2 regions of the Pseudarthrobacter sp. SSS035 genome follow, and region 2 is predicted to be linked to the other one. Evidence: predicted binding sites of a transcription regulator. Region 2 holds the regulator's gene; the other holds the start of a gene.

Region 1 (14,625 bases), 930 kb from region 2:
GCTTTTGTGGACCGCCGGATGGCTTCCGGCGGTGTATTCGGCAACCCGGACGAACGGCTGACCCCGTTTCAGGCGCTAGCGGCCTATACCACCGGAGCCGCCGCGGCCGCGGGCACCTCCCATATCAAGGGCGCACTGACCCCCGGCAAACTGGCGGACTTCACCATCCTGTCCGGATCGCCCCTGACCACTGTCAACATTGCGGACCTCCGGGTCCTGGCCACCGCCGTCGGCGGCTCCTTCACTTACCAGGCGGATGCACCGCCCGCCGGGCCAACGCTTCAACAACCACTGACCACCACCGCTCCGATCACCACCGTTCATAGGGGAACACCATGACAACAGCACCCACCTTCACCGCCCCCGACGCCGCCTTCGTTGAAGACTTCCGCGTTATGAGCCAGTTCGGCGCCACGGAAAACGGCGGTGTGGACCGCCAGGCGGCCACCGCCGCGGACGGCGAGCAGCGCCGCTGGCTGACGGGCCTGCTGGAGGCCCGCGGATTCACCGTGAAGTTTGACCGCGCCGGCAACCAGTGGGGCCTCTTCGAGGCCGTCCCGGGAGCGCCGTTTGTAGTAGTTGGCTCGCACATGGATTCACAGCCGACGGCGGGCCGCTACGACGGTGCTTTCGGTGTCCTGGCGGCTGCGCACGCAGCGTTCCGGCTGGTGGAGAAATGGGCCGCCGGCGGCGCCGATTCCGGGAAGCCGAAGTTCAACATCGCCGTGGTGAACTGGTTCAACGAGGAAGGTTCCCGCTTCAAGCCGTCCATGATGGGCTCCTCCGTCTACACCGGGAAGCTCGCCCTTGAAACCGCCCTCAACACCACGGACACCCAGGGGATCAGTGTCCGCGAGGCGCTGGACGGGGTTGGCTGCCGGGGGGACTACGACGGCCCCACGGCCGCATACTGTGCCGAAATCCACATCGAGCAGGGCCGCAGCATGGAACGCGATGGCATCATCATCGGCCTGGTGCAGTCCAGCTGGGCGGCCAACAAGTACGAGTTTGTGGTCCACGGCGAGCAGGCCCACACGGGTTCCACCGTGATCGCGGACCGGAAGGACGCCCTCCTGGGCGCCGCCATGCTCGTGGTGGCAGCCCGCGAATTGGCCGACAAGTTCCCCGGCGTGCTGCACACCTCCGTGGGTGAGCTGACCGTGTACCCCAACTCTCCGGTGGTGGTCCCGTCCCGGGTCAACCTCCTGCTGGACCTGCGCAGCGCGGACGAGTCCGTCCTGGCCGAAGCCGATGCGCTGCTTCACGAACGCATCCCGGCGATTGAACGCGCCGCCAACATCAGCGTGGAGCGGAACCACTCACACTCGTGGCCGGTCACCCCGTACCAGACCGAAGGCGTGGAGCTCGCAGCGAAGGTGGCCGCGGACCTGGGACTGTCCAGCAAGCAGGTTATGACCCTCGCCGGGCACGATTCGATCAACATGAAGGACCTGGTCCCCACCGTCATGCTGTTCGTCCCGAGCGTGGACGGAATCTCCCATAACGAACACGAATACACCACCGACGAGGATATCGTGGCCGGTCTCGCCATGCTGACCGAAGTGGTCAATCGTCTTTGCAACGGGGTTCTGGAGGACTAGGGGAGCGGATCTCGGCGAAGGGGATGTCCTGATACCCCGGCCGCGTTGATTCGTGCTGCGCGTGGCGTCCCGGCATGGCTGGGCGAGCTGCATATTGTTCGAATGGTGGAACGAACCTGGATGGGATTTAGGAAGAAGCGGTCACCTCACGTCGTGTGGTCAGCATGGGAGGCTGCGGATGAGGCCAGAGACGCCGGCCTAGCGGCAGCGCTGGCCTCCGAGCTGCTGGAGCTGACACCGAAGTCCGATTACAGCTGGTTTCAAGCCGGTCTGCTGTCCAAGGCCGTTGGCAACTGGCCGGAAAGCTGGAGCGCAACAAACGGGCGGTGGAACTCTTCACTCAGAAAGATGCTGGACATCATCGACACCTGGAACATGACCATTGATACCCTGCCCGGCACGGTGACGGGGCGGTTCCGCGTGGAGCTTCCGGGCCGCCAGTTCATCGCCGTCAGGATCCGCGCGGTCAGCTAACCGGGGTTCCCAAAGGAACGGAACTAGACTCCCTCGGGTACGTAATTGCACTCAATGGAGAGGTAGTCCACTGTGGCTGACACAGTCCTGACCAAGACCGGAACCGAAGAACGCGGGCTCGCCAGAGTAGCCCAACGGATGGCGGCCTGGACCGAGAAATGGTTCCCGGATGCCTACATCTTTGCCCTGGCCGGTGTGGTCATCATCGCCGCCGCCGCCTTGGCGATCGGTGCTTCACCGCAGGCGATCGCCGACTCTTTCGGCAACGGCTTCTGGGATCTGACGGCGTTCACGCTGCAGATGGCCATGGTGGTCCTGACCGGTTACGTGGTGGCCACGTCGCCGCCGGTGGCGAAGCTCATCAACCGGCTGGCGCTGATTCCTGCCACGGCACGCACGGCGGTCAGTTTCGTGGCGTTGATGTCGATGTCCGTGTCCTTCCTGAACTGGGGTCTGAGCCTCATCTTCGGTGGCCTGTTGGCCCGGGCCATTGCGCGGCGCAAGGACCTCACGGTGGATTACCGTGCGCTGGGCGCGGCGGCGTTTATGGGCCTCGGAGCTGTCTGGGCGCTGGGGCTGTCCTCGTCCGCGGCCCAACTGCAGGCCACCGCTGCCTCGCTGCCGCCTGCCCTGCTGAAAATCACCGGCATCCTGGACTTCGGGACCACGATTTTCACCTGGCAGTCACTGCTCACCCTGGCCATCCTGATGGCCCTCACCACTGTGATCGCACATTTCTCCGCGCCCCAGGGCGGCGCGATCCGCACAGCTGAGGATCTCGGCGTCGACCTCGACGACGAACCCAGCGAATCGGCGCCCCGTTCACGCCCGGGCGAGTGGCTCGAATACAGCATGATCCTGCCGATCCTTGCGGGCATCCTGACCCTGGGCTGGTTGGTCTCCCAGTTCCTGACGAAGCCGTTCCTGACCGTGGTCAGCAGCCTCAACGGCTACCTGCTGGTCTTCTTGATCCTGGGCCTGGTGCTGCACGGGACACCACGGAAATTCCTGCAGGCCGTTACCAAGGCTGTTCCGGCAACCGCCGGGATCCTGGTCCAGTTCCCGCTGTACGCGGCCATGGCGGCGATCCTGACCAAAGCCACCGGCCACGGCGGGATGACCATTTCCGCGCATCTGGCAGAGTTCTTCTCGGACATCGGCGGTGGCGGCGCGTTCGCTGTGGTCATTGCGCTTTACACCGCCGTGCTGGGCCTGCTGGTCCCGTCCGGCGGCGGTAAGTGGCTTGTGGAGGCGCCCTATGTGATGCAGTCCGCGACCGATGTGCAGATGAACCTCGGCTGGACCGTGCAGATCTACAACATCGCCGAGGCCCTGCCCAACCTGATCAACCCGTTCTTTATGCTTCCGCTGCTCGCGGTGCTGCGGCTCCGGGCACGGGACCTCGTGGGCTTCACCTTCCTGCAGTTCCTGTTCCACCTGCCGGTGGTCCTGCTGCTGGTCTGGCTGCTCGGGATGACATTCCAGTTCGTGCCGCCGGTGATGCCCGCAGGGCAATAGCGGGGCCATAACCCCCAATCAGGCTGTGGAACCTAGATGGCCGTCGCCTGCAGGCGTAGTCTGTTTTCACCGGCAGCAGCCCGGTCCACCGGCCCGCGTGGATGCCCTTCCATCGGAAGGCGGTTTTCAGAAAACGAGCCCGCTAGGCCACACGGGGCTGCCCATGTTCCAGTAGGCGCTGTTTTTGGAATCCCGGCAACAGCGGTGCTCTCAGGCCGGACTCTGGCGGGACTGCGGCGGGGCGGGCTGGCGCCGAAATAACCGGAAAACGACGACGAGGGAGGACTCCCATGCGTGCTCGTTCCATCACAATGCTCATTCTCGGCATTTTGCTATCGATGCTGGGCGGTGGGCTGCTCGTCGGGGGAATTGGCGCTTCGTGGGTCAACTCGCTCCAGAACGACGGCGGCTACCTCACCTCTCCGAGGGAACGCTTTGCCGTCGATTCCACAGCCATCGTTTCCGCCAGGGCGGACAGCATGCGAGGGGACTCCTACCCCGGACCCCTGCCCTTCGACGTGGGCAGCTTCCGGATAGGGGCTGAGTCTGCCAATACAGGCAAAGACATTTTTGTCGGCATAGCGCCCCGGGCGGACGTTGACCGCTACGTCGCCGGATCCAACTACTCCGAATTGCGGGATGTGGAGTTCCGGCCGTTCAGCGCCGAGTACCGCGAGGTGCAGGGCACAACCCAACTGCCGGCCCCCGCCGACCAGGACTTCTGGGCGGCGTCCACAGCGGGCAGCGGCCAACGGACCCTGGACTGGAAAATCGAGGCCGGGGACTGGTCTGTGGTGGTTATGAACGCCGATGCCAGCGCCGGAGTGTCGGCGGATCTGCAGGCGGGTTTCCGGTCCGAGCTGTTCGGCCCGATTGCCGCCGGCCTGCTCACGGCGGGCGTCATCCTGCTGGTTCTCGGCGTGCCACTACTGATCTTTGGCGCCCAGGGGCTGGGCAGGCACACACCGTCACCCACCGCTGCGGTGCCGGCCGCGTCTCCCGGCGCCGCAACGCCGTCCGCCTACCAGGGCCCCGCCGGCCAGGCTCCAAACGTCCAGTCCCCAAGCGTCCAGCCTGCCGCCGGGCTGCCGCCGTACCCGGCGCGACTTCGCGGTGAACTCGACCCGGTGCTCTCCAGATGGATGTGGCTGGCGAAGTGGTTCCTGGCCATCCCGCACTTTTTTGTGCTGTTCTTCCTGTGGTTCGCGTTCGTGGTGGTCACCATCATTGCCGGGTTCGCCATCCTTTTTACGGGCCACTATCCACATTCCCTGTTCAACTTCAACGTGGGAGTGCTGCGTTGGGGCTGGCGGGTGGCCTTCTACACCTACGGGGCGCTTGGCACGGACAGGTATCCGCCCTTCACCCTTGCCAGGACGGACTACCCTGCTGATTTCGACGTGGATTACCCGGAACGGCTGTCCCGTGGGCTTGTGCTGGTCAAGTGGTGGCTCCTTGCCCTACCGCACTTCGTGATCATTGCTGCGCTGACCGGCACCAGCACCGTCCGTTGGACCGACCCCCAGACCCCAGGGATCAGGTACGAGACCGGGACGGGATTTTCGCTGTTCGGCTTCTTGGTCCTTGTTGCGGCGGTAATACTGCTGTTCAGCGGCCGCTACCAACGCCCGCTGTTCGACCTTCTCATGGGCTTCAACCGCTGGATCTACCGCGTCATCACCTACGCAGCCTTGATGCGCGATGAATATCCGCCCTTCCGCCTGGACCAGGGCCCATCAGAACTCCAGGCGTGGCAGCCAGGCACCGGCGAAGGCGCCAGGCTGCCTGCCTCGGCCCCGCCGGCCGGCCCGCCGCCGGATGGACCCCCGCCGCCGTCGGATCCTACAGTGCGCGATGAGGGTCCACTACCCTGATCGTTAAGCGGGGACCACCACCGGAACGGTGGATCAGCCGTAAGTGCGAACGCCCGGCTCAGCGCCGCTTACGTTTGGACCGTTGCTCCTCCCGCCGCTCGGAACTGTCACGCTCTGCGGAACGCTGCGATTTCGCTGCCACCACCACCTTCTGGTGCCACTCGCGCTGGTAGGCCCGGCGGGCGGCGGCATCGGTGCGGCGGGCCAGGGCGGCGAGTTCGCGCTGGAGTTTTCCATAGCTGAGCCAGCGGCGCCCATCGAGTGTCCCGTCCGCCAAAGCCGCCTGCACGGCGCAGCCGGGCTCCTGCTGGTGGGCGCAGTCAGCGAACCGGCAGCGGCTGGCCAGTTCCTCCACGTCCCCGAACATCTCACCAAGGCCTTCGCCGGCGTCGAACAATCCGAATCCCCGGACGCCCGGCGTGTCCATGAGAACGGCGCCGTTCGCCAGCGGCACGAGTTCCCGGGACGTGGTGGTGTGCTTGCCTTTGAAGTCACCGGACCGGACCTCACCGGTGTGCTGGACCTCGCGACCCGCCAGCGCGTTGATGAGCGTGGACTTGCCGGCGCCCGACGGGCCGAGGAGGACCAGCGTGCCGTGCGGCGGCAGGTGCTCCAGCAGCGCATCGATCCCGTCGCCGTTCTCGGCTGACGTGGTGACCACGTCCACGCCCGCCGCCTGCAGGATGACCTTCCCGACGACGTCGTCCGCTATGTCCGCAAGGTCGGCTTTGGTGATGATCACCAGCGGAACCGCGCCGGAATCCCAGGCTGCAACGAGCGTGCGCTCGAGGCGGTTGTGCGTGAGCGGCCGGTCCACCGGGACCACCACGCCCACCACCTCCATGTTCGCGGCCAGCACCTGCGCCTCCGAGGAATCTTCAAAGGCGCGCTTCCGGCTGAGCTCAGACCGGCGCGGGAGGATCCCGGTGATCTGGCGGCCGCCCGCGCGGTTGGGCCCGATCCAGACCCAGTCGCCGGTGACCGGAACGCCGGCGTCGAGCGGGTACGGCAGGTGGAGAAGTTCGCCGCCGACGGCTGTGAGCACGAGGTTGCGGTCCAGGCGCACCACCCGTCCGCGCTCGCTGTTTTGGTTCGCTGGGTGGCGGGTCCGGTGTTGGGGTTGGTGGGCGTCAAAATAATCGGCGACGGCGGGGGAGTAGCCGTACGTTGTGGGCCCTTCGGGCCCGGGGGTTGAGTCGGAGGGTGAGGGGGAGTAGCTGTCCAGGCTGGTGCCTGAGGAATTGTTCAAGGTGAGTCCTCGGGTGAGGTCTCCAGACTCCGGAATCAGCGCAGCCCTGCGGCTATGAGGCCTGTCCGTTGGTGTGTTGGGCGCTTACGCCGTGCGAATGCTGGAGACGGTGGTGATTGGATTGATGCGTGCGGGGCGCTCTGGGCGCGGGACTGTATCAGTCATCAAAACCACCTCCGTTTCTCTCCAGATGTCCGGATGCTGTCACGGACTCTCGGCTCCGAGTGTAGCTGGCCGGGGTTGGGTTGAATAGGGCAGCTTCCGTTCGTCCGGCCGCGCCGGTTCCCGTTAGCCTGTGGGGCCGGTCAGTTGGTAGTCCAGCAGGACGATACCGGACGGAAAGGAGCGGCACTCGCGGAGGGCAAGCTTTTTCCATTCGCTGATCCTGCCGAAGAAGAGCACCCCGCCGCCGAGGATGACCGGCACGACGGCGACGCCCAGTTCGTCCAGCAGGCCCAACTCGATGAATTCAGTGAGGAGCTGACCGCCGCCGAACACGCAAATGTCCTTCTCCTCAGGGATGGCGGACTTGATCCGGGCGACAAGTTCGCCCAAATCGCCGGAGTACAGGTGCGTGTTCCGTCCCACGGCCAGAGTTTCGTCGTGGGTGACAACATAAGTGGGAATCGCGGAGCCCCGGCCGCCCATTGCCGCCATTTCCCGGTACGTATTGGCACCCATGACATAGGCTCCGGTTCTGCGCTCAGTTGCCTCGAATCCGTAATCCTCATTCTTGGCCATGGCATCGTTCAGCCATGACAGGTCCCCGCTCTCTGAACGGATGTAGCCATCGAGGCTGACCGCCATGCCGCCAAAAACGGTGCCCATAAACCTGACGCTATCCAGCCCTGATTCGACGGTCAAGACCACCTTTGAGCCCGCCGAATACGCTGGCTGACGCACTTCCAGTGGCGGTTCAGCGGCCTGCACGGAAAGCATAGAGTTGGACCAGCCCCATACTCTCCAGAGCGAGGAATGCCGTTGTTTCAGAGACGTACTTCCAGGTGGTGGTCCGCTACCAGGTGAGACCCGAAGAGACCGAAACGGTCCTGGGCCTGCTGGGCGAGATGGCCGCAGCCACGCGTACGGAGGAGGCCAACATTTCCTACGAGTTCTTCCAAGGCGTGGAGGACCCCGCGCAGATCGTCATCCTGGAGCGCTACACGGATGCCGCGGGTTTTGCCGCCCACCGCGAATATGAGCACATCGAGCGGATCGGGGCTGCACAGATCATTCCGCGGCTGGAGCGCAGGACCATCCAAACGTTCGAGGTTACGGCGGACGCCTAGGTTTATCAGCCCTGGGCTGCAGCCACTACGCGCTCGCCGTTGAAGTATTCGAGGTGCCAGCCCTCGGTGGCATGGTAGTGGGCCAGGTTCAGCACCGCGTTGTCGATCCTGTGCAATGTGCGGCCGATGGCGCGGTTAAGGCTCACCCGGAGGAGTGTGCCGTGGGCGACCACAAGGACGCGGCGGGCCGGGAATTCTTCGGCCAGCGCTTCCAGTGCACCCAACCCGCGCGCGGCCGCGTCTTCCTCGCTTTCGGCGCCGCGGTAACCACCGGGTATGCGCAGGGCCTCCAGCTCGGGGCCGGCCTGCAACCCCTCTGCCGGTCCGAAGCTGCGTTCGGCGAGCGCCGGAATGTGCCGCGTAACGCTCAGCCCCAGCCCGTCGGCAATCACGCTGGCGGTTTCCGCGGCACGGCTAAGCGGCGAGGACACGATCGCATCCCACTCGTAGCCTGACAGGACGTCGACGGCGTCGCGCGCCTGGCCGCGGCCGACGTCGTTCAGCGGAATGTCGGTGGCTCCCTGGAGCCGACGCTGCGCATTCCAGTCTGTCTGGCCATGGCGGATCAGGGCGAAGGTCGTAAGGGTCATGCTGTCTATTCTGCCCTGACGGCCGGCACGGTCCGGGCGGCCGCGGGGATCAAGGCAACCTTTCTAAGCCCAAGGGTCCGGTCCGGCGTTGCGGTCGATGAAGTCCAGGACAGCCGGATGGGCGGGATCAATGAGATGCCCGCCCGGGACCAGAACCGTATGCGTAAAGGGCAACGCACCCGACAACCTTGCGTTCACGGACCGGCAGGCCTCGGGGGAGTCCTCGGCGGAGACGATCAGGGCGGGCCGGCGGATCCCGGCGAGTTGCTCCTCGTTCAGGTCCAAAGCATCGTCGCTGAGATCCAGGCCGTGGCCGTTGATTTCGGCCAGGACAGCGTGGCTCGTGCCGGCAAACATCTGTATGAGCCCGGGGGGGAAACGACTCCCATGTCGCCTCCCCAAGGGCTTCCCGGATTACAACCTCGGCGGCGAGCCCGGGCTGACCGTTCGTGCGCTTGAGCACCTGGCGGCGCAGGCGGCGGGCCCAGGCGTCCGCATCCGGAGCGATGGTGAACAAGGCCGGTTCCAGGAGGACCAGGGCTTTGACTTTGTCCGGGAAACGGCGGGCAAGTTCGACGGCGATCAGGCCGCCTGTGCTGCGGCCGATCACGATTGCCGGCCCGGCACGGCGCGCCGCCAGGACTGCCGCTGCGTCGTCGACATGATCCACCAGGTCCAAGGTCGCGAACGGCCGCTGCGGGGCACTGCGGTGGAAACCCCTGCGGTCGTAGATGATGCAGCGGCCATGCCGGGCGAGATCGGTTGCGGCGTCCGCCCACATCACAGCCGAACTGGGTGTTCCGTGCACGCCTAGTATTGGTGTCCCTTGGCCGCTCTCTTCGTAGTAGAGATCAACACCGTTGACGCTGAGGTGGGGCATGTCGTCAGCCTGGAGTTCGCGCGCCCATCGCAGGACACCACCCGGGCTCAGGGGCCCGGCCAGTGCTCTCTGTCGAATCCATAGGGGTTGGGAGCAGCTTTCCGGTCAGCCGGTGCGGCAGGGTCGTTCCGTTCGTCGTCGTGATGACGTGGCGCCGCGTGCGGGTCCGAAGCCTGCTTCAAGGGCACGCGGGGTGCGGTCTTTACGGGTGCATCTTCGGCCAAGGGGAAACCTCACAAACACAGAAGGTTGGCCCGCTGCTTGAACCGATAGAGGCATCCTAACCCCAAGGGAGCGTTCTGTCGCCCGTAAATGCTCGTAGCCCGGCAGCTGCTTCCGTGTCAGGATCAGGTATGCCACACCGCCTGATGCTGCTCGATACTGCGTCACTGTACTTTCGCGCCTTCTATGGCTTGCCGGACACGATCCGCCGTGCTGACGGAACCCCGGTGAACGCGGTTCGCGGCCTCCTGGACATGATCGCCCGCCTCACCACGGATTACGGGGCAACGCATCTGATTGCCTGCTGGGACGACGACTGGCGTCCGCAGTGGCGCGTGGACCTCATCCCGAGCTACAAATCGCACCGGGTCGCCGAACTTGTATCGGATGCCCCCGACGTCGAGGTCGTCCCGGACGCGCTCGAGGCGCAGCTTCCGATGATCCGCCGCGTGCTCGAACTCGCCGGCATCGCCATAGTGGGGGGCCGCGGAACACGAGGCCGATGACGTCGTCGGGACCTATGCCAGCCACGCGGGCCTCCCCGTGGATGTGGTCACCGGCGACCGTGATCTTTTCCAGACCGTCAACGATGACCGTCAGGTCCGGGTGATCTACACCGGGCGGGGCATGAGGAACCTCGAAGTCGTGACAGACGCCGTCGTCGTCGGGAAGTACCGCGTGCTGCCCGAACAGTATGCCGACTACGCGACCCTTCGCGGCGACGCCTCCGACGGGCTGCCAGGCGTTGCCGGCATCGGCGAGAAGACCGCCGCGTCGCTCCTGGGCGAGTACGGCACACTGGAGAACCTGCTCGCTGCAGCCGCCGACGGGGGAGGCGGGGTATCCGCGTCCGTGCGCTCAAAGCTCGCCGCGGCCGCGGAATACCTGACGGTCGCGCCAACGGTGGTGAAAATTGTGCGCAACCTCAAGCTCCCCACCCTCGAGGAGGCCGGTGCGCAGCTTCACCCCGTCGACGCGGAATCGCGCGCCGAACTGGAGCGTCTCGCCGTCGAATGGAACCTTGGAGGCTCGGTTAAACGGCTGCTCGACGCGCTTGACCGGCAGTAGCAGTGATTGCTGCATACGCCGACTGGAACGTCCGGTCCCGACGCCGCTGCCGAGCCCCGGAGGAGCTAGACCATCTGAGGGACGCCCCACTCCGGCCATGGCTCGTCGACCGGTGCCTGTTGCCAGCTCCACTCCGGCAAGGGATCTACCGGGCGCAGCTCCTTAGTCGGCTCGCCGGGCAAGATGTCATCGGGCATGGTCGGGCCCAGTTGCGGGTGTATCAGCAGGGTCATGATGTCGGGTGGCCAATCGGGTGGTTCCCAGCCCTGTTGTTCGCTGGCGTACTGACGGCCTGTCGGTGAAATCCAGCCGGGTGGCTTGTCGGTGGTCGCCCCAGTGGGTGTCCAGCCGCTGGTGTGTTTCAGCCTGTGGTGCTTGGGGCATGGCTGCCCCAGGTTAATGATGCCGGTGGTGCCGCCGTCGGCCCAGGAGAGAAGGTGGTCGGCTTCGTTGTCCAGGGACTGGTTGGTGCAGCCGGGGAACGGGCATTTGCCGTCCCGCAGGCGGAGCCATTGCCGCATGCTGACGGGGATGCGGTAGCTGGTGCGCCCGATCTCCAGCGGCGCCCCGTCGCGGGGGTCGGTAAGGACCCGGTGGAACGACGAGGAACTTTCGGCCATGAGCCGGCTGGCCATCGACGTCGGGATCGGCCCATATCCGTCGAGCATGGCGGGTTCGTCGGTGAGGCCCATCAGGGCGAACACCGGCACGGTCACGAGCACCTGCGCCGACGGTGACGGCACGTGCTCCGCAGTGCCGCCAAGGAGCCACTTGGCGGCCATGTCGGCGCGGATTTGGCTCAGGTTCCGGCGCTCATGGGGTCCTTGGAGGGCGCGGGCCGCCGTGGTGGTGCGGTCCCAGATCCCGGCCGCCTGGTCCGCGGGGAGGTACGCGCTCAGCCAGGCCATGCCGTCCCGGTCCGGGGCGAACTCCAGCCGGCGGTCCAGGGCGCTTTTGGTGTGGCGTTCTTCGATGCTGTCCGGATGGTGGCGTTCACGCCAGGTCCGGGCTTTGTGCCGGAACCTGGACGGCACGAGTTCCCCTGCGGGGCAGCCCTGTGCGGGGTTGGGTGCGTCGGGGTCCAGAAAATGGGCTTCCAACGCGGCGGCGCCGGCGGGGTCCAAGTTCGCGGTTTCGTCGACCATGGCCCGGGCGTGCTGCCACGAAATGCTCCCGTCCTGCAGGGCGGCCAGCGTCAGCGGAAGCGTGGTTGACAGTTCGTGAGCCTCGGACAGAAGCGCACCGGCGGTCCGTTCGCTGACCGTCAGGACGCACGCGACCTCGGAGACCACGGCCATGTCCTGCGCGATGAGGCCCTGTGGCAGCGCGTTCGGGGAGGCCATCGCCCGCGTAGTGTCAGCGAACCCGGCGGCGGCGTGGACCACCAGGGCAGCCGTAGCAGCTTGCAGCCGGGCAGCCTCCGCGAGGGTGTCCAGCCAGCCGTCAGACTGATGCCGCAGCGGATCCGGTTCCCCTTGACCCGCAGGATCTGCGCCAGGGATCACCAGGGCAAGCGCAGCGACAGAAGCCTTGATGGCCTCCAACGCCTCCACCGCGGTTGTCCTTGTCATACTCACATCATCTTGCGAGGCACTGACATTTTAAGGTCCCCCTAGCCAGTGACGAGAAATACTTTGGGAAAGTTTTTCGCGTGGGGCCTCAAATGTCCGTTCGCGGAGGGGGGTGGGGAGTGGCCTCAAGTGTCGGTTCGCGCAGCGTGCGGGCCTGGAACGGTGCCGCGCTCTGACTCGTTGGCTGCTCAGTCAGCCGTGAGGTAGCGGCCGTTCCTGATCCGCGACGGGCCAAAGACGACGGTCAGCGGGGCAATCGTCCGCGGCCGGTGATCCCGCGACAGGGGACGTCCGACGGCGACATGGGGCACCCAGTGCGGGTACCGGTAGCCCAGGGCCGGTGAGCTGAGGATGAAATCGTCCACATTGTCCACGAGGAGCCGGTCCAGGAGATCATGCAGGCCCTGCACCAGGGACACCTGGTAGTCGTGCACGCGACGGGGCACATCCACTTCGAGCCCGGAGATGCCGCCGCCACCCAGCACAATCAGTTGTTCCGAAGTTCCCGCAAACCCGTCCATTACGGGCAGGCCCTGCAACCAGCCCGTCGTGCGCCGGGCGGCTTCACCGGCCGAGGTGATCCCCTTGGTCCAGTCCGCGACGTCCTGGGCAAAATCCGCCAAGATGCCCATATGCAGCAGCGTCATGTGCAGCCCCTGCGGCCTTCGCAGGGCATTGACATAGCTGGCCAGCGCCTCGTAGTCGGACGGTCCCGCACCAACCGTGAGGACGGGAACCTCCACTGTGATGCGCGGAACCGGCTGCATGGGACCCCCTCACGGTGGCACGGACTCTTGGGCTCTGGCTGCCATTATCCTCCGCTGCGGCCACCTCGTCCCGGCGCCTGCTCTTGCCCTTGCGCCCGCCAGGGTGTCGAATCAGAGAACACGATTCGGCCCGGTGCATGGCAAAGACGCCAGGAGGTTCCCATGTCAGTGAAAGCCGCAAAGGACGCAGCACGGACACCGGGGCGGGGAGGGCCGGAGGTGCGCCGGGCTGATGCTCCGCACGGCATCGCGGCAACAGATCCGGAGCAGGTGCGCAACGTGGCGCTAGTGGGGCATTCGGGCGCCGGGAAGACCCTGCTGATCGAAGCAATGCTGGCCGCCCACGGCATGATTTCACGCAAAGGCTCCATCGCGGAGGGCACCACCGTCAGCGATTCCGACCCTTCGGCAGTGCGGCAGCAACGGTCGGTCACGCTGTCCCTGGTTCCGCTGCTCGTCGACGGGACCAAGGTGAACCTGCTGGATACTCCGGGATATCCGGACTTTATCGGCGAACTTCGGGCGGGGCTCCGGGCTGCGGACGCCGCCCTCTTTGTTGTCTCCGCCGTTGACGGCATCGACGCCACCACTACGGCGCTCTGGGGCGAATGCGAAAGCCTCGGGATGCCGCGGGCGGTGGTCATCACCCGCCTGGACCACCCCCGGGCAGATTACGACGGCGTCCTGGCCGCCTGCCAGCAGGCGTTCGGCGACGCGGTGCTGCCGTTGTACGTCCCGGTCGGGTCCGGCGGCGAAACCAGCGGGCTGCTGGGACTGCTGACGGGCACAGTCTCTGACTACTCCGACGGGGAGGCGGCCGCAGGTTCCCGGGACGTTGACGCCGGTGAGCGCTCGGCGTCGGAAGCCGCCCGGGGCCGGCTCATCGAAGGGATCATCGCGGAGAGCGAGGACGAGACCCTGATGGACCGCTATCTGGGTGGTGAGGACATCGATACCGATGTCCTCATCGCGGACCTGGAAACCGCCGTCGCCCGCGGTTCCTTTTTCCCGGTGGTGCCGGCCTCGGCTGTCACGGGCCTTGGCACAGCGGAACTGCTGGAAGTCCTGACCCGGGGCTTCCCGTCGCCGGTGGAGGGCGGCCTCCCAGAGGTGACTGACCTGGCGGGTGCTCCAGCGGCGGCTTTGGCCTGTGACCCGGACGGGCCGCTGGCGGCTGAGGTGGTCCGCACCACCATTGATCCGTTCCTGGGGAGGGTCTGCCTGACGCGTGTATTTTCAGGTACTTTGCGTGCTGACACTCCCGTGCACGTCGGCGGGCACGGGCTCGCGGACCGCGGCCATCAGGACCACGACACCGACGAGCGCGTCACCCACCTGTATTCTCCGCTGGGCCCCACCCTGCGTCCCGTGGCACACTGTGTTGCCGGTGACATCTGTGCGGTGGCGAAACTGGGAAGCGCCGAAACCGGGGATACCATTTCGGCGAAGGACCAGCCGCTCCTGTTGGCTACCTGGGAGATGCCGGAGCCGCTGATGCCGGTGGCCGTCGAGGCGGACTCGC
Region 2 (14,625 bases):
GCGGCATCATCGACATGGGCGTTGAGCACGGCATCATCAAGAAGTCGGGCTCGTGGTTCACGTACGACGGCGACCAGCTGGGCCAAGGCATGGAGAACTCCCGCCGGTTCCTGCGCGACAACCCCGAACTGGCGACCGAACTGGAGCGCCTGATCAAGGAGAAGCTTGGTGTCGGGGTAGTCAAGCCCGCCGAAGCCGATGCCAAAGACACACCGAAGCTGAAGGCTGTTGACGGCTTCTAGGGACGCCCCTGACCTGACGGCCGGGCAAAGCGCCGGATGGCGTGCGGCCGGGCAGGACGCCGGGCAGGGCGCCGGATCGGGGCGACGGCAGCGAAGACGGGGCGGACGCCCCGGCTTCGGGCCGGACGGACCCGATCCGGATGCTGCCATCGCAGCAGACGCCGAACCGGATCCAGCGTCCGTGGCGCGGGCCATCGTGCTCCGGCAGTTGACCAGTTCGGCCAAGAGCCGGCTGCAGCTGGCTAGGAAACTGGCCGAGCGGAACATTCCGGAGGGTGTGGCGGAAGCCGTCCTGGACCGCTTCCAGGAGGTCCGCCTCATTGACGACGCCGAGTTCGCCGACATGTGGGTCCGCAGCAGGTCGCAGTCGCGGAAGCTCGCCAAGGGGGCCCTCCGGCGCGAGCTGGCGGACAAGGGGATTGACGCAGACACCGCTGCCGCCGCGCTGGAACAGCTTTCCGACGCGGACGAGGAAGTGTCTGCCCGGCTCCTGGTGGAACGCAAGCTCCGGGCAGGCACGGATTTGTCGGACCGCGCCGAGCGGGACAAGATCACGCGGCGGCTGGCGTCAATGCTTGCCCGCAAGGGCTACCAGCCGTCGCAGGCGTTCCGGATCGTCGGCGAGGTGCTCGACGCTCATGCGGAGACCCAGACAGACGCACCGGACAGCCTGCCGGATCTGTAGGCCCGGGGAAGCGGTGCCCCCGCCGATACGGCAACCTGGGCGATCCCGCAACCGTAGCGACCCGGTACCCTTAACAGGTGAGTTTGACCATTCCTTCCCCCGCATCCGGTACCGTCCCGTCAGCCGGCCCTGCCCTCCAGCAGCCCCGTACCTATCAGGTGCGCACGTTCGGCTGCCAGATGAACGTGCATGATTCGGAGCGGATGGCCGGCATGCTCGAAGCCGCTGGGTACGTGCCGGCGAGCGGTGAGCAGGCCGACGTCGTGGTGTTCAACACCTGCGCGGTCCGGGAAAACGCGGACAACAAGCTCTACGGCAACCTGGGCATGCTGGCGCCCGTCAAGGCCGCCAACCCGGGTATGCAGATCGCCGTGGGAGGCTGCCTGGCCCAGAAGGACCGCGAGACCATCCTGAAGAAGGCTCCGTGGGTGGATGCTGTCTTCGGCACCCACAACGTCGGAGCCCTCCCGGCACTGTTGGACCGGGCCCGGCACAACAACGAAGCCCAGCTGGAGATCCTCGAATCCCTGGACGTCTTCCCCTCCACGCTGCCTACCAAGCGTGACTCGGTCTATTCCGGCTGGGTTTCCATCTCGGTCGGCTGCAACAACACCTGCACGTTCTGCATCGTCCCGGCCCTGCGAGGGAAGGAAAAGGACCGCCGCCCGGGCGACATCCTGGCTGAAATCCAGGCCCTGGTGGATGACGGCGCCATCGAAGTCACCCTGCTGGGTCAGAACGTGAACTCTTACGGCGTGGAGTTCGGTGACCGGCAGGCGTTCTCCAAACTCCTGCGCGCGTGCGGCGAAATCAAAGGCCTGGAGCGGGTCCGCTTCACCAGTCCCCACCCCGCCGCCTTCACCGACGATGTCATTGACGCCATGGCCGAAACCCCCAACGTGATGCCGCAGCTGCACATGCCACTGCAGTCGGGGTCTGACAAAGTGCTGAAGGACATGAAACGGTCCTACCGCTCCACCAAGTTTTTAGGCATCTTGGACAAGGTCCGCGAGAAGATCCCGCACGCCGCCATCTCCACTGACATCATTGTCGGCTTCCCCGGCGAAACCGAGGAAGACTTCCAGGCCACCCTTGACGTTGTGGAGCAGTCGCGCTTCGCCACGGCTTTCACCTTCCAGTACTCGAAGCGTCCGGGTACTCCCGCCGCAGACTTGCCGGACCAGCTTCCGAAGGCCGTGGTCCAGGAGCGGTTTGAACGCCTGACCGCACTGCAGGATAGGATCGCCGCCGAGGAAAACGCCACGCAGCTTGGCCGCCGGGTAGAGGTGATGGTCACCGCCCACTCAGGGCGCAAGTCCGAAGAAACCCACAGGCTGTCGGGCCGGTCCCAGGACCAGCGGCTGGTGCACTTCTCCGTTCCCGAGGGGGCAGAGGTGCCGCGTCCGGGGGACCTGGTCACCGTCACAATCACTGAAGCCGCAGCCTTCCACCTCGTGGCCGACCCGTCGTTGCAGGACTACAGCCTTCGGCGTTCCCGCGCGGGGGACGCCTGGGACAGGTCCCAGGCAGATTCGTGCGGCGCTCCCGTGCCGGCTGCCGCAGGCGGCGCCGGCCGCGCTGTCTCGCTGGGGATGCCGACGCTGCCGGTGCGGAGCCGCTGACCGGTGGTCCAGCCTCCGGTTATTGCCGTTGTTGGTCCCACAGGGTCAGGTAAGTCCGATCTAGCCGTGAACCTTGCCCTGGAGCTGGACGGCGAGGTCATCAATTCCGATGCCATGCAGTTCTATCGCGGGATGGACATAGGCACCGCCAAGATCACGCCGGCAGAGCGCAAGGGCGTTCCCCACCACCTTCTGGACATCCTGGACGTCACGGAGGAGGCCAGCGTTTCAGACTTCCAACAGCACGCCCGGAGCATCGTCAGCGATATCCACGCGCGCGGCAAACGCGCCATTCTGGCGGGCGGTTCGGGTCTCTACGTGCGGGCTGCCCTCGACGTCCTCGAATTCCCCGGCACGGATCCTGTCCTCCGGCAGCGGCTCGAGGCTGAGCTCGCTGAAGCCGGCCAGGATGCGCTCCTGGCGCGGCTCCGGGAGGTGGATCCGGTGTCCGCTGGCCGTGTCTCCGATGCGCGCCGGATCATCAGGGCGCTCGAAGTCCATGAGCTCACCGGCCGGCCCTTCAGTTCCTTTATGCCCCAGCGGGAGTATTTCCAGCCTGCCGTCCAGATCGGCCTGTCCGTGGACCGCGATGTCCTCCGTGAACGGCTGGCCCAGCGCGTCCACAACATGGTGGACCAGGGGCTGTTGGGGGAAGTGCGCCGGCTGGACACGGCCGGTCTCCGCGGCGGCAAAACTGCGCCGCGGGCCCTGGGCTATGCACAGTTCCTGAAAGTGCTCGACGGCGGCTCAACAGTTGCCGAGGCAGCCGAGGACACCATTGTGGCCACCCGGCAGTTCGCCCGGCGCCAGCTCACGTGGTTCCGCGCCGATCCCCGCATCACCTGGCTGGACTGGCAGGCGCCGGACCTTGCGGCCCAGGCCGTGGCTGTCAGCCGGTAATCTAGGACCATGGACGCAACTCCCGCAGAGACCACAGAGCCCGCCTTCCGCACCTTGGGCGGACTCCGCTTCTCCAAGGGACACGGCACCGGCAACGACTTTGTGCTGGTCGCCGACCCCGACGGCGTCCACACCATCGACGCCGGACAGGTAGCCGCGCTCTGCGATCGTCACCGCGGGATCGGCGGCGACGGACTGATCCGGGCCGTCCCCTCCCGGTATCTCTCCGAAGGCCGCGAGCTGTTGCTGAGCAGCCCCGAGGCCGAATGGTTCATGGACTACCGCAACGGCGACGGGTCGCTCTCGGAAATGTGCGGCAACGGGGTCCGCGTATTTGTGCGCTTCCTGCGTGCCGAGGGCTTGGTTGACCTGCCCGACGGCGGCGCGCTCACCATCGGGACTCGCGGCGGCGTCAAGACCGTGGTCCGGACAGGGGACAGCTATGCGGTGGACATGGGGCCGTGGGAGTTCATTTTCCCCGGCGACGCGACGGCGAAAGCCATGGACTCGCTGGTAACCGCAGACGGCCTGGAAGTGCCCCGCCCGGCCCTGTCAGTGAGCATGGGCAACCCGCACACCGTGGTGGCACTGGCTGAACTGTCCGAATTGGAAGCCACCAGGCTCTACACTGCTCCGAAGGTCGATCCGGTGCCGGCCAATGGAACCAACGTTGAATTCGTCGTGCCTGCCGAACCGCTGGTCCACAACGGGATCGGCACCATCACCATGCGCGTCCATGAGCGGGGTGTGGGCGAGACCCAGTCCTGTGGAACAGGCGCGTGCGCCGCCGCAGTGGCCATCCGGCACTGGGCCGGGGCGGAAGCGCCGGACTCCTGGCAGGTCAACGTGCCGGGCGGCGTCGTCGGGGTCAAGTTCTTTGCCGGGGCGGGCGGGCACGAGCACGTCGAGCTCAGCGGGCCCGCCGTAATTGTGGCTACTGGGACGCTTTCCTGACCTGAAGGATCCGGAAGGACTTGGACGTGGACTCCCGGCTCACGGCGAAGGATGCATCCAGTTCCGTCGCGAGCCAGCGCTGAAGCGAATCCGAGCCCAGGTTTTTTTGGACCACCAGCCACGCGGAGCCGCCCGGCGCCAGCCGGGGCAGCCACAGCTTCAGGAGGCTGTGGAGTTCATCCTTGCCGATCCGGATTGGCGGATTGGACCAGATCGTGTCAAAGCGCAGGTCCGGGTCCACCGCCTCCGGTGTGCTGGCCAGCACGTTGCCCAGGCCCAGCAGGGCCGCATTCTCGTTGGTCAGCGTGATGCAGCGTTCATTGACGTCCACGGCGTAGACCTTGGCGTGTGGCGCCCGCAATGCGAGCGTGAGGGCAATGGGCCCCCAGCCGCAGCCTATGTCAAGGAGGTTGCCGGTGGGGTCCGGGGCCGGGACCTCGGCCAGGAGCACCGCCGTCCCCTTGTCGATGCCGTCGGGGCTGAAGATGCCGCCGGACGTCTGCAGCGTGCGCGTCTCGCCGGCCAGTTCCACCGTGAGCGGCTTGCGGGTGAACGGCCCGGCGGGCGATGCGCTGAAATAGTGTGCGGACTCCATAACTGGCCAGATTAGTTGGCCGGGGTGGACAATGCGAAACCGCGGGCACCGCTTCTGCTAATCTTGAACCCATGTTCTTGATCTTCGAGTAGCCGGCACGGCCGGTGTCCCTCCCGGACGCCGCCTGTTCCGAAGCCGTGCCCCGCAGCGATGCAGGTATTAACCTTCCGCAAGTGCGCCACATACCAGGTCTTCCGTATCTGGTATGCCGCCGGGCAATACTCGAGCGATCTGCCGCCGCCGGTCCTTGCTGTTTTGCCCGCGCTTTCCACCATTCCACGCATCCCCGGATGCGAAGACACCCTGCGCGGCCCGGTCCCGACCGGCGCGCAGCAGACCAGGAGGCCCGGATGACTGCAAGCCGTCAGCCCAGCGCGAATACTTCACCACTGAACGACGATCGGCACTATTCTGAAAATGCCGAAACTTCAAAGGAGACCATGACCAGCCAGCCCAACACCGGTTCAGATCCAGCAGCCCAGGACATGAGTCCCGAGGAGATCCAAGCTGTCATCGACCGGATTCTCGCCAAGGACGTACCGGCCAGGAACGTCACCGCCGCAGACGGTGACAAGGGCGTGTTCGGCAGGGCCCAGGCGATCTCCCGCTTGGACGACGAACACACCAGCTACGACGGCGACCAGCAGGACCGGGAGGAACGCCGGGCACTGAAGCGCGTGGCCGGGCTGTCCACCGAACTCGAAGACGTCACCGAGGTCGAATACCGGCAACTGCGGCTCGAACGTGTGGTGCTGGCCGGGCTATGGTCCGAAGGCACCTTGGCGGACGCGGAGAATTCACTGCGTGAGCTCGCCGCCCTCGCCGAAACAGCAGGCTCGGAAGTCCTGGACGGGATGGTGCAGCGCCGTGCCAAACCGGACCCGGGCACGTTCCTGGGTTCCGGAAAGGCCCTTGAGCTCAAGGAAATCGTGATGGCCACCGGGGCTGACACCGTTGTGGTGGATGCCGAACTGGCACCGTCCCAGAGGCGTAGCCTCGAGGACATCGTCAAGGTCAAAGTCATTGACCGCACGGCCCTGATCCTGGACATCTTTGCCCAGCACGCCAAGAGCCGTGAAGGCAAAGCCCAAGTGGAACTGGCGCAGCTCGAATACCTCCTGCCACGCCTGCGTGGCTGGGGTGAATCGATGTCCCGTCAGGCAGGTGGCCAGGTGGGCGGCGCTGGCGCCGGCATGGGTTCGCGCGGACCGGGTGAAACAAAAATCGAACTGGACCGTCGTCGGATCCGGACCCGCATGGCCAAGCTACGGCGCGAGATCGCGGCAATGAAGCCGGCACGGGAAACCAAGCGGGCCAACCGCCGTCGTAATTCAGTGCCTTCCGTTGCGATTGCCGGGTACACCAACGCCGGGAAGTCATCGCTGCTGAACAGGCTGACCGACGCCGGCGTGCTGGTGGAGAACGCACTGTTCGCCACCCTGGATCCCACCGTGCGAAAGGCCGAGACCTCCGACGGCCTTGGATACACCCTCGCGGACACCGTGGGTTTCGTCCGGTCGCTGCCCACGCAGTTGGTGGAGGCCTTCCGCTCTACCTTGGAAGAAGTGGCTGACGCGGATCTGATCCTGCACGTGGTGGACGTGTCCCATCCGGACCCCGAGGGCCAGATTGCTGCTGTCCGGAAGGTCTTCAGCGAAGTGGATGCCCGCAAGGTGCCCGAGATCATTGTCCTGAACAAGGCCGATGCCGCGGATCCGTTCGTGGTGGAGCGCCTCAAGCAGCGCGAATCGCGCCACGTAGTGGTCTCGGCCCGCACCGGCCAGGGGATCGCCGAACTGCTGCGGGCCATCAGTGACGGGATTCCGCGGCCCGGCGTGAAGCTGGAGCTCCTTATTCCCTACGACCGCGGTGACCTGATCAGCAAACTGCACGAGACCGATGCCGAGATCCTGAGCCTGGATCATGGCGAGCACGGTACCCGCGCTTTGGTGATGGTGCGTGAGGGCCTTGCGGCTGAACTGGAATCCTTCATCAACCATGACTGAGGTTGCGGCGGGGGAAGTCAAAGGTACGGCCGGCGAGCAGTTCGTGATCGAACTGCTCGACCGCGCCGTGGCCGGCATGGGCGGTCAAAGCCGCAGCGGGCAGCACGAGATGGCCAGGCAGGTGGCCAAGGCCATCGAAACCGGCGACCACCTCCTGGTTCAGGCCGGAACGGGGACCGGAAAGTCGCTGGCCTACCTTATTCCGCTCATTGCGCACTCGCTCGTGAGTAACAAGCCCACCCTGGTGTCAACGGCCACGCTTGCGCTGCAGACCCAGATTGTGGGCCGCGACCTTCCCCGGCTGCTGAAGACCATCACCCCTGCCCTGGACCGTCTTGTCAAGGTGGCCCTGGTCAAGGGCCGGTCCAACTATGTCTGTCAGCACAAGCTCGCAGGCGGGTTCCCCTCCGAGGAACCCGCCGAGGGCCAGCTGTTCTCCCTCGGCGAAGACACCAGCGTCCCGCATTTCGCCGCCGCATTGGGCGGGCCGTCGTCCCAGCTGGGCAAGGAAGTGGTGCGCCTGCGAGAGTGGGCGGAGAAGACCACCACGGGCGACCGTGACGAACTGCTTCCCGGCGTTACTGACCGGGCCTGGCGGCAGGTTTCGGTGACGTCCATGGAATGCCTGGGTGCCCAAAAATGCCCCATGGCAGCCGAATGCTTCAGTGAACTGGCGCGCCACAACGCCGCCGAGGCCGACGTTGTGGTCACCAACCATGCCATGCTCGCCGTCAGCGCCTTTGAGGGCCTGGCAGTGCTTCCCGAATACGACGTTGTGGTGGTGGACGAGGCGCACGAACTGCAGGACCGGGTCACCGGGGCGGTGTCGGGGCAACTTTCCGTGGCAATGGTCCATGCTGCCGCGTCGGGCGCACGGAAACACACGGCCATCACCGTGGATGCCCTCAACGCAGCTGCCGCCAACCTGGAACTCGCCCTGGCCGACGTGCCCAACGGGCTGCTCCCGAACGGCCTCAACGATGAACAGCTGGACTGTGTGGACCAGTTGCGTGAGGCCTGCCGCGCTGCACTGTCCGATTCCAAGGGGGACGGCAGCCAAACGGCCGACGGCGGGCGGCAGCTCGCGCGGTCACGCCTGATGCTGATCCTCGAACTTTGCGAACGGCTGATTGTTGCCCGGGAAAACCGGGAAGTGGTGTGGTTTTCCCGCGCAAGTTCCTTCGATCCGCAGCAGGGCTATGCGCAGCCAGACGAGTCCGCGCCGGTCCTGGTCAACATCGCGCCGCTCAGCGTTGCCGGCAAGCTCCGCGAGGGGCTTTTCGCCGGCCACACCGTGGTGCTGACCTCTGCAACGCTTGCCATCGGCTCAGCCTTTGAACCGGCTGCCGGCGGCCTGGGACTGGTGGGGGAGGGCGCGCCCAGCTGGACCGGGATCGACGTCGGATCGCCCTTTGACTATCCGAAACAGGGGATCCTCTACGTCGCGGGGCACCTCCCCAGGCCAGGCCGCGGGGCGTCGCCGGAGGCCCTCGATGAACTTGAGGCGCTGATCCGCGCGTCCGGCGGCGGTGCCCTGTGCCTGTTTTCGTCCCGGCGTGCAGCCGAGGAGGCCGCTGAAGCGATGCGTCCCCGGCTTGGCCTCAGCATTCTCTGCCAGGGCGACTCCACCATGACGGCCCTCGTGAAGCAGTTCGCCGACGAGCCCGATACCTGTCTGTTCGGCACCATGTCCCTGTGGCAGGGCGTAGATGTTCCGGGCGGATCATGCCGGCTGGTGGTGATCGACCGCATCCCGTTCCCGCGGCCGGATGACCCGCTGATGACCGCACGGTCCCGCGCCGTTGCGCAGGCCGGCGGAAACGGCTTTATGGCCGTATCGGCGACCCACGCGGCCATCCGCCTGGCCCAGGGCGCGGGCAGGCTGATCCGTTCCACCGGCGACAAAGGCGTGGTGGCGGTGCTTGATTCCCGCCTTGCCACCGAGCGCTACGCCGGATTCCTCCGCGCCGCGCTGCCGCCGTTCTGGCCCACCACGGACCGCAAAACGGCGTTCGCAGCCCTGGAAAGGCTGGCCGGGAAGGGCGCCTGACTGCGCGCGGATCCTGCGAGGGTCCGACAAGCCAGGGCCCGTCCTAGCCAGCGCGTGCAGCGCCGGCTGGCGTCCTATAGCGACCGCAGGACCGAGACGACCTTGCCCATGATTGTGGCGTGATCGCCCAGGATGGGCTCGTACTGGGTGTTCTGCGGCAACAGCCACGTGTGGCCATCGCGCTGGCGGAAGGTCTTGACAGTGGCTTCGTCGTCCAACAGGGCTGCGACAATATCGCCGTTGGAGGCGTCTGCCTGCCGTCGGACCACTACCCAGTCGCCGTCGCAGATGGCAGCGTCCACCATGGAGTCGCCGGCCACGCGCAGCATAAACAGCTCACCCTGGCCCACGAGCTGCCGGGGCAGGGGCATCACGTCTTCCACCACCTGATCAGCAAGAATAGGCCCGCCAGCCGCGATCCGGCCCACCAACGGCACCATGGCGGTGTCCATGGCAGAGGGCAGTTCGGTGACCGTTCCGCCGATCCCGTGCAGCACTGAGGGCTTGGTTGTCCCATTGGACTTTGTGGACCCGCCGTCCAGCGTCAACGGCATCAGGACTTCCATGGCGCGCGGACGCTTGGGGTCCCGGCGAAGGTATCCCAGCTTCTCCAGTTGCGAGAGCTGGTGGGTCACGCTCGACAAACTCGCCAGGCCCACGGTGTCACCGATTTCACGCATCGACGGCGGATAGCCGTTGTCATTCACCGAGCGCTGGATGGTTTCAAGGATCTTCTTTTGGCGGGCGGTGAGCCCCTTGGGGGTCCGTTGGGGCTGGCGGCGCTGCGGTGTCGCCTTGCCCTCGGCGGCTGGTGCTGCCATGTTCGCCAATGCCTTTCGGTTGCCCGGCTCCGCTCCGGCCGCTGGTGCCTGGAACGCCCCGGGGCTGGTGTCGGAGTTGATTGTCAGACCCTGCTGATCAACTACAGAGGTGGTTGTTCTTTGATCCAAACGTAGGCCAGCCACGTGCCTTTTTCAAACATTTGTTCTAGCGAGTCTCGACAATATTCGTTGATAAGTGCTAAAAATGAAGAAGCAAAGTTAGAACATGTGTTCTACTCGTTGCTTGCGGATTCGAATATTCGAATCTATGGACGGCTCAGGCTGGTACCGGCAAGTGGACGCGGAGGGCGCGCCGGGCAGCACAGTATGGTCCAGGAGGGCTCATTTCATGTCAGCTATATCTGCTATCTCTGCTTCGCAGGACTCGCGTCCGCAGTTCATTTCCGTGCAGGACCTCACCTCGCGGCAGTGGTCCGCACCCGTTTCGACGTCGGGTTCGGCGCCAAGGCAGCGCAGGGAATCGTTGCCGCCGCTGCGCCTGACCCGCAGGGGCCGGATTGTCCTCATCGGCATCCCGCTGGTGATCCTTGCGGCAATCCTGCTTTCCCTGGCTGGTTTCCTCAACGCCCCGGCAAAGGCCGCCGATTCTGCCGCCGACCTGTCACTGACGCCAACAGTCTCGGTCACGGTGCAGGCCGGCCAGTCACTCTGGGCGATTGCCAGTGCGGTGGCGCCCGAGCGTGATCCCCGTGATGTCATCGCGGATATTGCCCAGTTGAACAACCTTTCCGCCGGGGGCGTTGTCCCCGGACAGCAACTCTTCGTCCCCACCAGGTAAAGAGCCTGCAGGCTCGGGCGTGTGCCGCCGCAGGCCGTCACATTTTCCGGCCGTCCGCTTCGGACCTAAACTGTTCAGGTGAATGACCAGCTAGAGCGTCTGAACAGACTTCCCCTCCGGACCAACCTCCGTGGGCTGACCCCGTACGGTGCCCCGCAGCTGGATGTCCCTATCCTGCTGAACGTCAACGAAAACACGCATGGCGTCCCGGCGGACGTACGAGCCGCGATCAGCGTGGCCGTGACGGAAGCCGCGGCAGGCCTCAACCGCTACCCGGACCGTGAATTCACCGAACTCCGGGAAGCGCTGGCCGAGTATCTCGGCCACAGCCTGGATGCCACAAACATCTGGGCGGCCAACGGGTCCAACGAGGTCCTCCAGCAGATTCTCCAGGCTTTCGGCGGGCCCGGGCGCACGGCCCTGGGATTCCCGCCCACGTACTCCATGTATCCGCTCCTGGCCAGCGGCACGGACACCGGGTACATCGTCGGGCAGCGGGCCGACGACTACGGGCTCAGTGCTGAGTCGGCCGCGTTGCAGGTCAAAGAGCTTCAGCCCAACATCGTTTTCCTCTGCTCGCCGAACAATCCCACCGGCACGGGCCTGGGCCTGGACGTTGTGGAGGCCGTGTACGAGGCCGGCGAGGCCAGCCAGACCATCGTCATCGTTGACGAGGCCTACCACGAGTTCGCCCACGACGGAACGCCGAGCGCCCTTACGTTGCTGCCCGGCCGGGAGCGCCTCATTGTGTCCCGCACCATGAGCAAGGCGTTCGCCCTCGCGGGCGCCCGCCTGGGCTACATGGCGGCCGCTCCTGAAGTCACGGACGCACTCCGCCTGGTCCGGCTGCCCTACCACCTTTCGGCCATCACCCAGGCAACGGCCCTCGCCGCCCTGCAGCACCGCACTGCGCTGATGGCCGACGTCGAGGACATCAAGGAGCAACGCGACCGCATCGTCTCGGAGCTCACCCGGATGGGCCTCAAGCCTGCCGCCTCCGATTCGAACTATGTCTTCTTCGGCGGCCTCGACAGCCCCCACGACGTCTGGCAGCAGCTGCTGGACGACGGCGTGCTCATCCGCGACGTCGGCATCCCCGGCCACCTGCGTGTCACGGCGGGAACTGAGACGGAGACCACAGCCTTCCTGACGTCGCTGGAACGCATCCTGGCCAGCCAGGCCGGGCTGCCCGCCTAAACTTGAAGTATCGGCGCCGCCGCGCCGGCACATCTCCTTCGCTTTCGCACCACTGACTTCGCCTAAAGGACATATGACCATGAGCTTCACCGGATCGAACGCTGCCGCGCCCCGGACCGCACGCATGGAGCGTGCCACCAGTGAATCGTCAGTGCTCGTGGAGATTAACCTCGACGGTACGGGCGTTTCGGACATCGACACATCTGTCCCGTTCTACGACCACATGCTGACGGCGCTCTGCAAGCACTCGCTCATTGACATGACGGTCAAAGCCACCGGTGACACCCACATTGACGTCCACCACACGGTGGAGGACGTCGCCATCACGTTCGGTGAAGTTCTGCGCACGGCCCTGGGCAACAAGGCCGGGATCCGCAGGTTCGGCGAGGCCACTGTGCCCCTCGACGAAGCCCTGGCGCACGCCGTTGTCGACGTATCCGGCCGCCCCTACCTGGTGCACGGCGGAGAGCCTGCCGGGCAGGAGTACCACTTGATCGGCGGCCACTTCACGGGGTCATTGACCCGCCACGTCTTTGAGGCCATCACGCTTCATGCCGGCATCTGCCTCCACATGAACGTCATCGCGGGCCGCGACCCGCACCACATTGTGGAAGCGCAGTTCAAGGCCTTCGCCCGCGCCCTGCGTGCTGCGGTCGAGCCCGATCCCCGCGTGGAGGGAATCCCCTCCACCAAGGGTGCCCTGTGAGCGGCCAAATCCTCCGGGACGGCGCCGTCATCGATCCGGCCGCCGGTAAAAAGCCCGTCTCGCCCGAAGGCAAGCCCACGGTCACTGTCCTGGATTACGGTTCCGGAAACGTCCGGTCCGCAGTGCGCGCCCTTGAGCGGGCCGGGGCCGAGGTCATCCTCAGCTCCAAGCCCGAGGACGTGCTTAATGCCGACGGCCTGGTGGTACCCGGCGTCGGCGCGTTCGAGACTGTGATGCGCGAGCTCAAGGCCGTGGACGGCATCCGGCTGATTGGCCGGCGCGTGGCCGGTGGCAGGCCGGTCCTGGCAATCTGCGTGGGTCTGCAGGTCCTGTTCGAGGCCGGGGTGGAGCACGGGACAGAAGCTGAAGGCATGGGGGAGTGGCCGGGCAAGGTGGAACTCCTTCCCGCTGAGGTGGTGCCACACATGGGCTGGAACACGGTTGACGTTCCGGAAGGATCCAAACTCTTCGCCGGTGTCGCGGACCAGCGCTTCTACTTCGTCCACTCCTATGGTGTCCAGGACTGGAACTTCGACGTGATCCAGCCTCGGATGACCGCGCCTCTGGTGACCTGGTCAGAGCACGGCGCGCGCTTTATCGCCGCTGTGGAAAACGGACCGCTCTGCGCTACCCAGTTCCACCCCGAAAAATCCGGCGACGCCGGTGCACGGCTGCTGCGCAACTGGGTAGACGGCCTTCGCAAGCCAGCTGCCACGGAGGCCGCCTAGATGTGGTCGATTGTCCTGATGGGCCTGGCTGGCATCCTGGTGGGCGGCGCCCTGTCCTTCAGGCAGCAGCACAAACCGCTGTGGACCCAGGTGGGCTTCTACATCCTGGCCGGCATGGCGCTGCTGGCCGCCTACCTGCTGACGCTTCCTGGAACCTAGCCCCACGCATTCACCAGTTCCGCCTCCACGAGCAACCCAACACCCAAGAGGATTTGAGATGACCACCGCAACCGATCTGCCGGTTCTTGAACTGCTGCCCGCCGTCGACGTCGTAAACGGACAGGCCGTGCGGCTGGTCCAGGGGGAGGCCGGTAGCGAGACGAGCTACGGCACGCCATTGGAGGCAGCCCTCAACTGGCAGGAGCAGGGCGCCGAATGGGTACATCTGGTGGACCTTGACGCCGCGTTCGGCCGGGGCTCGAACGCTGAGCTGCTCCGTGAAGTGGTGGGCCGGCTCGACATCAAGGTGGAGCTGTCCGGCGGACTCCGGGACGACGAATCCCTCGAGGCGGCGCTGGCCCTCGGCGTTGCCCGCGTCAACCTCGGCACAGCGGCGCTGGAAAACCCCGAGTGGACCCGCAGTGCCATCGACCGCTTTGGCGACAGGATCGCCGTCGGCCTCGATGTCCGCGGAACCACGCTGGCAGGCCGCGGCTGGACCAAAGAAGGCGGCGACCTCTGGGAGGTCCTGGGCCGGCTCGAAGAAGCCGGGTGCTCCCGGTACGTTGTCACTGACGTTACAAAAGACGGCACACTGCAGGGTCCCAACGTTGAACTCCTGCGCCAGATGGTGGAGAAGACCGGCAAACCGGTGGTCGCCTCCGGCGGCATCTCCAGCCTGGACGACTTGAAAGTGCTGCGCTCCCTGGTGCCGCTGGGTGTGGAAGGCGCGATTGTTGGCAAGGCGCTGTACGCCGGTGCCTTCACACTCCCCGAAGCCCTCGACGTCGCCGGACGCCGCTAGGCAGTTTCCGTGGACAGCACGCACAACGCCGATCCGGCAGCGGAATCGCCGCCGCCGCGCCATCTGCCGGGACATATTGCGGCGGCTTTGGCGGGCGCGGGCGGCCGTACTGACTCGGCCGGCCAGCCGTGGGAAGGCCGGAGCCTCGCCGGGGACGACGCCAGGATCCACAACTTCGAGGACGACGACGGAACGGCCGACGCCGGCTACCTCGCCGCCGTCGCGGCCCTGGTTGACGGCAACGGCGACGAAGCGGCTGTGGTGGCCTCGCTGGCCACCGCCCGGGTCTTTATCCCGATCATCGCCCAGCTCGGCGAGGAAGCGGCCGGCGTCGACGGCCTGGCCGCGGACAAGCA

What was found. Region 2 encodes LexA, which represses DNA repair genes until DNA is damaged. Its sites were predicted from a motif close to TCGAACANNTGTTCGA; they were not measured.
Region 1: a site for LexA is predicted at 12,425-12,440, ahead of MUN23_RS20385 (HNH endonuclease signature motif containing protein). Genes of this name have one in related genera too.

What each region holds. Positions count from the first base shown of each region.
Region 1 is NZ_CP096882.1:4,395,535-4,410,159, reverse strand. Features, by position in the region: gene MUN23_RS20445 (amidohydrolase) at 1-339, shown strand, start outside; gene MUN23_RS20440 (M20 family metallo-hydrolase) at 336-1,601, shown strand; gene MUN23_RS20435 (DUF5605 domain-containing protein) at 1,704-2,075, shown strand; gene MUN23_RS20430 (short-chain fatty acid transporter) at 2,148-3,593, shown strand; gene MUN23_RS20425 (DUF4389 domain-containing protein) at 3,884-5,467, shown strand; gene rsgA (ribosome small subunit-dependent GTPase A) at 5,526-6,716, opposite strand; gene MUN23_RS20415 (dihydrofolate reductase family protein) at 7,005-7,544, opposite strand; gene MUN23_RS20410 (putative quinol monooxygenase) at 7,721-8,005, shown strand; gene MUN23_RS20405 (histidine phosphatase family protein) at 8,011-8,595, opposite strand; gene MUN23_RS20400 (hypothetical protein) at 8,659-8,952, opposite strand; partial or broken gene MUN23_RS20395 (alpha/beta fold hydrolase) at 9,080-9,376, opposite strand; partial or broken gene MUN23_RS20390 (5'-3' exonuclease H3TH domain-containing protein) at 9,829-10,765, shown strand; gene MUN23_RS20385 (HNH endonuclease signature motif containing protein) at 10,831-12,336, opposite strand; gene MUN23_RS20380 (hypothetical protein) at 12,525-13,103, opposite strand; gene MUN23_RS20375 (elongation factor G-like protein EF-G2) at 13,266-14,625, shown strand, end outside.
Region 2 is NZ_CP096882.1:294,995-309,619, reverse strand. Features, by position in the region: gene recA (recombinase RecA) at 1-242, shown strand, start outside; gene MUN23_RS01425 (regulatory protein RecX) at 424-927, shown strand; gene miaB (tRNA (N6-isopentenyl adenosine(37)-C2)-methylthiotransferase MiaB) at 1,005-2,549, shown strand; gene miaA (tRNA (adenosine(37)-N6)-dimethylallyltransferase MiaA) at 2,553-3,449, shown strand; gene dapF (diaminopimelate epimerase) at 3,459-4,403, shown strand; gene MUN23_RS01405 (class I SAM-dependent methyltransferase) at 4,384-4,998, opposite strand; gene hflX (GTPase HflX) at 5,439-7,004, shown strand; gene MUN23_RS01395 (ATP-dependent DNA helicase) at 6,997-9,054, shown strand; gene lexA (transcriptional repressor LexA) at 9,129-9,875, opposite strand; gene MUN23_RS01385 (LysM peptidoglycan-binding domain-containing protein) at 10,234-10,674, shown strand; gene MUN23_RS01380 (histidinol-phosphate transaminase) at 10,753-11,871, shown strand; gene hisB (imidazoleglycerol-phosphate dehydratase HisB) at 11,951-12,577, shown strand; gene hisH (imidazole glycerol phosphate synthase subunit HisH) at 12,574-13,305, shown strand; gene MUN23_RS01365 (hypothetical protein) at 13,306-13,464, shown strand; gene priA (bifunctional 1-(5-phosphoribosyl)-5-((5-phosphoribosylamino)methylideneamino)imidazole-4-carboxamide isomerase/phosphoribosylanthranilate isomerase PriA) at 13,523-14,269, shown strand; gene MUN23_RS01355 (SseB family protein) at 14,279-14,625, shown strand, end outside.